Regions from separate parts of the Dactylosporangium sp. NPDC049742 genome, predicted to be linked through region 3. Evidence: riboswitches for the same ligand, from Rfam matches in the RefSeq annotation. Region 3 holds a riboswitch; each other region holds the start of a gene.
The links. A riboswitch is a leader RNA that binds a small molecule or an ion and turns the genes downstream of it on or off. The one in region 3 is predicted to bind cyclic di-AMP.
Positions count from the first base shown of each region.

Region 1: it holds a riboswitch for cyclic di-AMP, as region 3 does, so the genes downstream of both, AB0J72_RS08500 (NlpC/P60 family protein) here and AB0J72_RS00725 (hypothetical protein) in region 3, are expected to answer to the same signal.
Region 2: it holds a riboswitch for cyclic di-AMP, as region 3 does, so the genes downstream of both, AB0J72_RS05265 (NlpC/P60 family protein) here and AB0J72_RS00725 (hypothetical protein) in region 3, are expected to answer to the same signal.

Region 1 covers NZ_JBFANF010000004.1:329,128-332,395, reverse strand. Annotated here, with positions in the region: gene AB0J72_RS08510 (ADP-ribosylglycohydrolase family protein) at 1-328, opposite strand, end outside; gene AB0J72_RS08505 (VOC family protein) at 462-866, opposite strand; gene AB0J72_RS08500 (NlpC/P60 family protein) at 890-1,879, opposite strand; cyclic di-AMP (ydaO/yuaA leader) riboswitch at 1,887-2,066, opposite strand; gene AB0J72_RS08495 (MFS transporter) at 2,188-3,268, opposite strand, start outside.
Region 2 covers NZ_JBFANF010000002.1:393,280-396,547, forward strand. Annotated here, with positions in the region: gene AB0J72_RS05260 (ABC transporter ATP-binding protein) at 16-789, opposite strand; cyclic di-AMP (ydaO/yuaA leader) riboswitch at 1,081-1,225, shown strand; gene AB0J72_RS05265 (NlpC/P60 family protein) at 1,234-2,220, shown strand; gene AB0J72_RS05270 (methyltransferase domain-containing protein) at 2,266-3,012, shown strand.
Region 3 covers NZ_JBFANF010000001.1:157,316-160,583, forward strand. Annotated here, with positions in the region: gene AB0J72_RS00720 (exopolyphosphatase) at 1-149, opposite strand, end outside; gene AB0J72_RS00725 (hypothetical protein) at 247-1,263, opposite strand; cyclic di-AMP (ydaO/yuaA leader) riboswitch at 1,273-1,409, opposite strand; gene AB0J72_RS00730 (glycoside hydrolase family 19 protein) at 1,798-2,916, shown strand; gene AB0J72_RS00735 (NAD(P)/FAD-dependent oxidoreductase) at 2,981-3,268, opposite strand, start outside.

The sequences.
Region 1 (3,268 bases), on a different contig from region 3:
CCGTCTGCCAGGCCTCGCCGTCGCCGATGGCCTGGAGCACGCCGTGCATGGACGGGCCGTAGTTGCGGTACGGGTCGGCGGCGTACGCGTCGGCGAACCGGCGGGCCAGCTCGTCCTGCACGACCCGGCCGTGCTCGCGCAGCGTCCGGTACAGCGAGACGGCCATCGCGATGTCGTCGGTCCACGGCCACGGGCCCTGCGGCACCAGCCGCTCCTCGATCTGCCACCGCATCTGGTCGGCGGGCCGGAAGAACCAGGTCTCGCCGAACGCGTCGCCCAGCGCCGTCCCGTGCAACGAGCGGGTCGCGGCGTCGACGTCGGTGATCACCGTCCGATCGTGGCAGCCGGTCACCGCGCCTGTCGAACCGTTTCCGCGCACCACCCGCCGCGCTGTGCGACTGTGCGACCGTGCGGCCGTGCGGCCGTGCGGTTGGGTGGTGGGTGCACGGACAGGCCGGCGGTCAGGCGAAGTCGGCCGCGGTCATGCCCTCCGGATGGCCGGGCGGCCACTGTACGAGCTCGATGCGGTACCCGTCGGGATCGGTGAGCCAGGACGTGGCCATGCCCCCGCCGTGGTCGGTCGGCGGCTCGGCCGTGATGCCCCTGCCGGCCAGGTCGGCGACCGTGGTGCCGAGGTCGCCGACCTGGACGACGAGGTGGTTGACGGCGCCGGTGTCGGCGACCGGCCGGGCGGGGTCGTGCACCAGCTCGAGGCTGACGAACGGGTCGCCGGGCAGCTGCAGCATCGTCAGGCTGCCGAACCCGGTCTCCGGGACGTGGCCGACCTTGGCGTAGCCGACCGCGGTGTAGAACGCGAGCGAGCGCTCCAGATCCGTGACCCGCAGCCCGAGATGCAACATGCGCATGCCCGGCAGATTACCGTCCGTGACTACGCGACCCTGCCGTAGCCGTACAGCGTGTCGATGTCGACGGGAGCGACCTTGACGACCGTGCGGCTGTTCGGGGCGTGGATGATCTGGTTGTTGCCGATGTAGATGCCCACGTGCCCGAGGCCGTTGTAGAACACCAGGTCGCCGGGGGCGAGCTGGCTGCGGGAGATGTGGCGCACCTTCGACCACTGCTCCGCGGCGTTGTGCGGCAGCGTCACGCCGGCCGCCTTCCACGCCATCATGGTCAGGCCCGAGCAGTCGAACGTGTTCGGTCCGGCCGCGCCCCACACGTACTTCTTGCCGAGCTGAGCCCAGGCGTAGTTGACCGCCTTGCCCGCGTTGCCGGACACGGCCGGCGGCTTGGCCGGGGTCGTCGCCGGGGGCGGGGTGGTGGTCTTGACCTTCGCCGCCGCGGCGGCCGCCTCGGCCTTGGCCTGCAGCGCGTCGAGGCGGGCGATGTCACCCTCGATCTTCTTGCGGCGGGTCTCCAGCTCCGTCTTCTGCTGGCTCTGCGCGGCGAGGGTCTCGTCCAGGCGCCGCTGCTCGGCGTCGAGCGCGCCCTTCGCCGCCGTGTACGCGGCCAGGTCCCGCTGCTGGCTGTGCGAGATCTGCTGGAGGGTGCCGACGCGGGCGGCGAGCGTGTCGGTCGACGTCGCCCCCAGCATCAGCGACAGGGTGCCGAGGTTGCCCCCGGTCTTGTACGCGTTGACCGCGAGCGCCGAGGCGTCGTCCTGCGCCGTCGCCAGGGTCGCCTGCAGCGGCGCCATGTCGGCCCGGAGCTTCGTGATCGCCGCCTGGGTGGTCTCCAGGTCGCCGTTGACCTTGTTGTACAGCTCGACGACGTGCTCGACCTCTTGGTTGCCCTTGTCGATCTGGGCCTGGAGCTCCTGCGGCGTCGGGTCCGCCTGCGCGGCGCAGGCCGGGGCGATCATGGCCGCCACCGCCAGCGCGACGACCGAGGCGCGGAGCGTCGTACGTCCGTTGAACACGGCACAGTCCTTCTTCGCTGACCGCCTACCGGGTTAGCTGACGGATTCGGGCGAGAAGAAGGCGCGCCCTACCGCGCCCCGGTGTGGCGGGCGCGGATTCACCCCATGGGGAAGCCCCGGTTGGTTCCCCGGCTCGCCGGCCGCACGCATCGTGCCCGCGCGACCGACAACTCGGCGGTGGCTGCCCGGCCACCCCGGCGGGGCGGGCGATGTCCGGCAGGCCGGCCCAAACGTAACGCCGGACCACACTGCCAGCGCTCGATCTAAGCCACACTTAACGTAGACACAAGACTGACCTGCCCGGCGTCTCACCGGTGGCGGTCGGTGGAGCGGGCCATGACGGCCAGGCCGAAGACGGCCAGCAGGGCGAGGGCGGCCGGGATGAGGAACACCCGCGGGAGCCCGATGGCGGCGGCGCCGGTGCCACCGGCCGCACCGCCGAGGGCGGAGGCGAGCGCGGTGGAGCTCATGAAGATCGCGGACGCGGTGGCGACGGCGGTCGGCAGGAGCCGCTGGGCGACGATGATGCCGAGCGTGGCGAAGACGCCCCACACGCCGCCCATGAGGACCTGCCCGGCGAACAGCCCGGCGGCGTTGCCGGTGACGGCGAAGCAGACGTTGGCGGCGACCCCGAACCCGGCGCCGAGGACCATCAGCTCCATCATGCCGGTCCGGCGGGCCACGACCACGGCGACGGGCATCAGCACGATCTCGACCAGCGGCTGGATGCCGATGACCGCGCCGCTGAGGCCGGCCGGGAAGTGCAGCTGGTCGTTCATGTACAGCGGCAGGTACGCGTACTTGACCGGCTCGCCGGCGTACACGAGAACGTAGAGGCCGGTGAACGCCAGCAGCGGCAGCATCGCCCGCAGGCCGGGGCCGCGATGGCCGGCCCCCGGTGCGTCGCCGGCCCCGTCCGGTGCCGGCGGTGCTGTCCGGAGCGCGCCGAGCGGCACGATCTGGGCGAGCGTGCAGACTGCCGTGGCGACCAGCATGGTGCGCAGCGACGTCTGCGCCGCCAGGAACGACCCGGCCACCGGGCCGATGACCCAGCCGCCGGTCAGGGCCATCCGCACGACGGCGACCACCCCGTCGTTGTTCGGGCCGGGGTGCGCCTTGAGCTCGTCGTGGACGGCGGCGAAGAGCTGCGACGTCGCGGCGCCGCCGAACCCGCCGACGACGGCGCTGATGACGTAGGGCATCCACAGTTCGGTGGAGTACGCGATGCCGATCCAGCCCACGAACCCGGCGGCGGCGCAGATGCGGAACAGCCCGAGTCGGCGTCCGGTGCGGTCGGACCGCCGGCCGACCAGGAACCCGGCCACGGGCGCGGCCAGGTTCGTCAGGTAGAACAGCCCGGCCGCGGTGAGGGAGGCGTGCAGGTCGTTG
Region 2 (3,268 bases), on a different contig from region 3:
GCGACTCCTGATTTTCTATGACAGCCAGCGCTTGCGACGCTTGTAGTGCTTCACGTCGCGGAAGGACCGCTCGGCCCGTCCCAGGTAGAACTCGCGGATGTCGTCGTCGGCGAGCAGTTCGGCGGCGGGCTTGTCGAGCACGACCTTGCCCGTCTCCAGCACGTATCCGTGCTCGGCGATCGACAGCGCCATGGTCGCGTTCTGCTCGACCAGCAGCACGCCGGTGCCGGCCTGGTTGATCTGCACGATCAGGTCGCGGACCTGCTCGACCAGGCGCGGCGCGAGCCCGAGGCTGGGCTCGTCGAGCAGCAGGTACGCCGGGTCCGACATGAGCGCCCGCCCCATCGCCAGCATCTGCTGCTCGCCGCCGGAGAGATAGCCGGCGATGCTGCCGCGGCGCTGCGCAAGCACGGGGAACAGGGTGTACATGCGGTCCATCGCCTCCGCCCGGCCCTTCGGGCGGGTGTGGGCGCCGAGCCGCAGGTTCTCCTCGACGGTCAGTTCGGCGAAGGTCCTGCGCCCCTCCATCACCTGCGAGACGCCGCGGCGGACCACGGCGGCCGGCTTGAGCCGGTGGATGGGCTTCTCGTCGAGCGTGACGGCGCCCTTGGTGATGGCGCCGTCGTGGACGCCGAGCAGGCCCGACAGGGCCCGCAGCAGCGTGGTCTTGCCGGCACCGTTCGCGCCGAGCAGCGCGACGATGCGTCCTGGTGGGACCTGCAGGCTGACGCCTCGCAGCACCAGCATCACGTCGTCGTAGACGACCTCGAGGTTCTGGACACGCAACATCCGGTGACGCTCCTCCGGGGGTGTTCGGAGTGGGCGAACTATGTGCATCGACGGTGAATAAAGTTACGTGTATTTAACCGGGTCTCAGAGCAGAATCAAGCCCCAATTGTGTGTCCGTCAACACCATCTTCTGTGGTGCGTCACTGTCCGATGTGGAGCGACAACCCGCCGTGATTCGGACTTTTGGGGTAATCGATATTCAACAACGCTCGCGGGTTTCGCTTCGTTGGTGATCACGTTAAGTTATGTCCTGGCCTGCACGGCAGTCCGTCGCCCACCCCGGGCGGCGCCGGGCAAGCGCCGCCGAGTCGAGCGCCGCTCTGGCGCTGTCGAGCCGGGGACCCAGGGTCCTTGGGGTGAATCCGCACAGCGCGGTAGGGCGCACTCTTCCCGCCCGAACCCGTCAGCTAACCCGGTAGGCGGTCGGTGAAGAAGGGTCATCCCTTGTCCGCTGGACACCGCACCAAACGGTCCCTGCTGCGCACACTCTTCATCGGGGTCGTGTCGCTGGCGATCGTGGCGCCCGCGAGTGTCGCCAAGGCCGATCCGACAGCGGCTGAGATCGACGCCCAGATCCAGAAGGCGGGCGACGAGCTCGAAGACCTGGTCGAGGCCTACAACAAGATCAATGGCGATCTGGCCGCCACTCAGGCGGCCGCCGCCGAGCTGCAGAAGAAGCTCCAGCCCTACGTCGACAACATGGCCAACGCCAACGCCAACGTGGACGTCATCGCCGTCGCGGCGTTCAAGGGCGCGGGCAGCCTGCAGAACCTCAGCATCGTGCTCAACGCGCGGTCGTCCGACACGCTCATGGACCAGCTGACCACGCTGCAGCAGATCGGCAAGCACCAGCAGCACGAGATCGCCGACTTCACGTCGGCCAAGTCGAAGCTGGACGAAGAGAAGAAGAAGATCGACGAGACGCTCGCCGCGGAGACCGCGCAGAAGACCGAGCTCGAGACCAAGAAGAAGAAGATCGAGGGCGACGTCAAGAAGCTCGAGGCGCTCCGCCGCCGCTCGACGACCGGCGGCGGCACCGGCTCCACGGGTGTCAAGGTCGCGCTCGGTGCCGAGTGCACGTCACCGGCGAACGCGGCGGTGGCCTTCGCCTGTGCCCAGCTCGGCGAGCCCTACAAGTGGGGCGCCGCCGGACCAAGCAGCTGGGACTGCTCCGGCCTGACCATGGGCGCCTGGAAGGCGGCCGGCGTCATCCTGCCGCACAACGCGGCGCAGCAGTGGAGCAAGACCACGCACATCTCACGGTCCGCGCTCTCCCCCGGCGACCTGGCGTTCTTCCGTGGCCTGGGGCACGTGGGCATCTACATCGGTAACGGCAAGATGATCCACGCACCGACGACGGGGCGAAACGTCGAGGTCCAGTCGATCGACGGCCGCAGCGACACGTACGGCTACGGCAGACCGCACAAGTAAGCCCTGACAGCACGTCCAAGAGGCCATGCCCGGCAAGATTGGGGCATGGCCTCTTGGGATCCCGAGCAGTACAGCCGCTTCGCCGAGGAGCGGGCGCGGCCCTTCCACGAGCTGGTGGCGCGTATCCAGACCACCGCGCCGGTCGCGGTCGTGGACCTCGGGTGCGGGCCGGGCACGCTGACCGCGACCCTCGCGACGCGCTTCCCGGACGCGGCGGTGCTCGGCATCGACTCCTCCCCCGAGATGCTCGCGAAGGCGGCAGCGCTCGGCACCCCGCAGCTGTCGTTCCAGCTCGGCGACATCGCCGGGTGGCGGCCGCAGCGCGGCTCCGTGGACGTCATCGTCGCCAACGCCTCCCTGCAGTGGGTCGACGACCACGCCGCGCTGATGCCCACGCTCGCCGCGGCGCTCGACGACGGCGGCACGCTCGCGTTCCAGGTCCCGACGGGCGGGCCGATCCTCGACGCGGACATCCTGGACCCGACCGTCCTGGGGCCGCGCGGCGCGACGCCGGTGCGGGAGCCGGCCTGGTACGTGCGCACCCTCGCCGGGCTCGGCCTGGCCGTGGACGCGTGGGAGACGACGTACTTCCACGTCCTGCCCGGCGAGGACCCGGTGCTGGAGTGGTTCAGCGGGACCGGCCTGCGCCCCTACTTCGACGCCCTGTCCGGCGCGGAGCTCGACGACTTCCGGGCCAGGGTGGCCGCCGCGCTGAGCGAGCGCTACCCCCGCGAACCGTTCGGCACGATCCTGCCCTTCCCGCGCCTCTTCGTCGTGGCCCGGCGCCCCTGACCCAGCCCACATCGCCCGCCGGCCCACCGCGCCGGGCTCTGACACCGCACCCAGGGGCTCTGATACTGCGCACCCAGCCAGGCCGCCACCCGGACCGCGACGCGGCACGGCCAGGACGCGGCACGGCCAGGACGCGGCACGGCCAGGACGCGGCACAGCCAGGACGCGGCAGGGCAGGAGCGCCGACCAGCCAAGACGCCCCGCCACCCGAACCGCGACACGGCACGCCCAGGAGGCGGCAGGGCACGGACGCAGC
Region 3 (3,268 bases):
TAGGGCAGGTTCGTCAGGATGTCGCCGGGTCCGATCTCGACCGCGCCGTCCTGGACGTCCTTCGGGTGCACGAACGTGATGTCGCCGATGAGGTCCAGGTGACGCAGCAGGACGGCGCACACCAGGCCGTCGAAGTCGCTGCGCGTCACGAGTCGGTGCTTCACTTCGGATCCCCTCACCCTGCGTCGGCCGGTCGACAGTTGCCCTATCGGCCGGCCGTACGCAGACGTGAGGTCTTGGCGGTGCTTACAGGAGCGAGAGGTGCACGTGGTTGGTGTGGTCGCTGGAGGGGTCTCCGCCCACGCCGCTGTAGTGGTGCCAGCCGACCGCGGGTGTCCACACCTGTTTGAACCAGATGACGTACATGACGCCTAGCCGGTCCGCGTTCTTCACGAAGTACGTCGCCAGGTTGGCCCCGTAGACCTTGTCCTCACCGGCGGCGACGCCACCGAAGCCCGACTTGGCCTGCACCGAGAAGTCGCACGCGCGGCCCTTCGGGTGCTCGTACGGCCCACTCGGCCGGTAGCAGGACACGAACCGCTTGAAGCCCGCCGCCTGCGCCTGCTGCATCGCGTGCAGCGTGCGCATCGTGATGCAGCCGCTGGTGGTCGGGTCGTTCTGCTTGCACGACTCCGAGGACCAGCCGCCGCTGGCGTTGCGCGGCGACGGCTGCGCGAGCGGCAGGTTGGCCGACACGAAGCCGTTGCTCGGCCCGCCCGCCTGGGCCAGGCCCTTCTCGGCTTCCTTCTTCTTCGCGGCCATGACGGCGACCTGCTCCTGCTGGAGCTTGACCTCGCCCTCGAGCGCCGTCTTCTGCGCCGCCTGGTCCCGCTTCAGCTGGTTGAGCTCGCGCAACAGGTTGTCGTTGTGGTGGGCGATCTCGTCGATCGAGCCGGCCCGCTCCGCGAAGCCGGTGGGGCTGCCGGAGTCCATCAGCGCCACGAACGTGGTGAGCGGCCCCGTCCGGTACGCGGCGACGGCGATCGCCGACACCTGCTCGGTGACCCTGGCGAGGTTGGCCTCGGTCTGGGCGAGCTTGGCGGTCAGGTCCGCCTGGTTCTTCACCGAGGCGTCGTACTTGTCCTTGGCCTCGATCCACGCGCGGGTGCTCTCGTCGAGGACCTGGGCGAGGGACGCGTTGGATCCCTCGTCGCCCGTGTCGTCTCCCGGCTCGGCGGCGGCCGGAGTGGCGGCCATCCCGAAGAGGACGGCGGCCGTCATCAGGACGGCGATGATCCGCCGACCGGGATGTCGTGATGACATCTGGCTCGTTGTTCCTTCCGTCGGCCGCCGACCGGGTTAGCTGACGGGTTCGGGACGGAACGACCCCTACCGCGGTTGCCCGCGGATTCACCCCACTGTGCGGTTGGGTCCCCGATTCGCCGGTGTCGAGCCGGCGATTGGGCGGCAGTCACGCCCGGCGCCGCGGGGGGCGGCGCCATGTCGGACGAGACCGACGGCCAGCCTACCCAGGGCGAACGGACCGCGCAGCGTACTGCCTGTCCGCCGCTGTGACGCACCTCTCGAAACCGCGCCGTCCAAGCAGGTCGCCTAAGCTTGGCGAAAGAATCTCGCGTGACGGAAATCACTCAACTGGCCTCACCCTGCCGGCAACGTTCTCGCCTGGGCGATTGTTCTACGCCACCCCGCGGTCACCCCGTGTCACCCCGGGTCACCTCGGAAAGGTGAGGTTAGGGGAACCGTAAAGATTCTTCATAAATCGATGTGATTGCTCCTGTACCGCGGTGGTGGCTGGTCGGATGGGGGCTCAGCGTCGATCTGAACGGAAGTGATCTGGTGTCCAGAGTGCGCCTGTGGGCGGGGCTCGCCGCGACCGCCGTCGTCGGTGGCGTCGTCGCCGTCTTCAACATGCTGCCGGCGTCGGCGGCCACCTGTGCCCCGGCGTGGCAGGCGTCGGCCGTGTACACCGGGGGTGCCACGGTGTCGCGGAACGGGCACAACTTCCTCGCCAAGTGGTGGACGCAGAACGAGGCGCCGCCCGGGAACACCGGCGTGTGGCAGGACCAGGGGTCGTGCGGCGGGAGCACGCCGCAGCCGCCGACGCAGACCGGGTCCGCGGGCGGGTGCAGCTTCCCGGCGTGGGTGCAGGGTCGCAACTACGTGACCGGGGACGTCGTGAAGTTCACCGACGGTAAGTACTACATCGCCGAGCACGACAACCCGGGGTACAGCCCGACGATCAGCACCTGGTACTGGGACCCGTACACCTGCAACGGCGGAGGGGGCGGCACGACGCCGCCGCCGAACCCGACCACGAACCCGCCGTCGAACGGGGCGTTCGTCGTCAGCGAGGCCCAGTTCAACCAGATGTTCCCGAACCGGAACCCCTTCTACACGTACAACGGCCTGGTCGCGGCGCTGAACGCCTACCCGGCGTTCGCGAAGACGGGATCGGACGCCCAGCGCAAGCAGGAGGCGGCGGCGTTCCTCGCGAACGTGAACCACGAGACCGGCGGCCTGGTGTACATCGTGGAGCAGAACACCGCGAACTACCCGCACTACTGCGACACGAGCCAGCCGTACGGCTGCCCCGCCGGGCAGGCCGCGTACTACGGCCGCGGGCCGATCCAGCTCAGCTGGAACTTCAACTACAAGGCCGCCGGTGACGCGCTCGGCATCGACCTGCTGCGCAACCCGAACCTGGTGCAGACCGACCCGGCCGTGGCGATGAAGACGGCGCTCTGGTACTGGAACACGCAGACCGGCCCGGGCACGATGACGCCGCACAACGCGATGGTCAACGGGGCCGGGTTCGGCGAGACGATCCGCAGCATCAACGGCAGCCTCGAGTGCGGCGGGCGCAACCCGGCGCAGGTGCAGAGCCGGGTCGCGGCGTACCAGCGCTTCGTCGGCATCCTCGGCGTGGGCGTCGGAGCGGGCTCGCTCAGCTGCTAGTCACCGAAGAACCAGGAGGGCGCCCCGGGGAGTGGGGCGCCCTTCTCTTTGTCCTGGCCGACGGTTACGGCAGGTGCTGGCGGTACTCCTGCAGCGCGCGGCGGGCGAAGACCTGCTGGAACGTGGCGACCCGCTCCGAGCGGCCGCGGCCGATGAAGCTGACGAACCAGTGCAGCACCGCGGTGACCCGGTTCTTGAAGCCGACCAGGTAGAGCAGGTGCACGGCGAGCCACATGAGCCAGCCGACGATCCCGGTGAAGTGCAGCTTGCCGACGCTCGCCACCGCCGAGAAGCGCGAGATCGTGGCCATGCTGCCCTTGTCGAAGTACTTGAACGGCTGACCGGTCGCCTC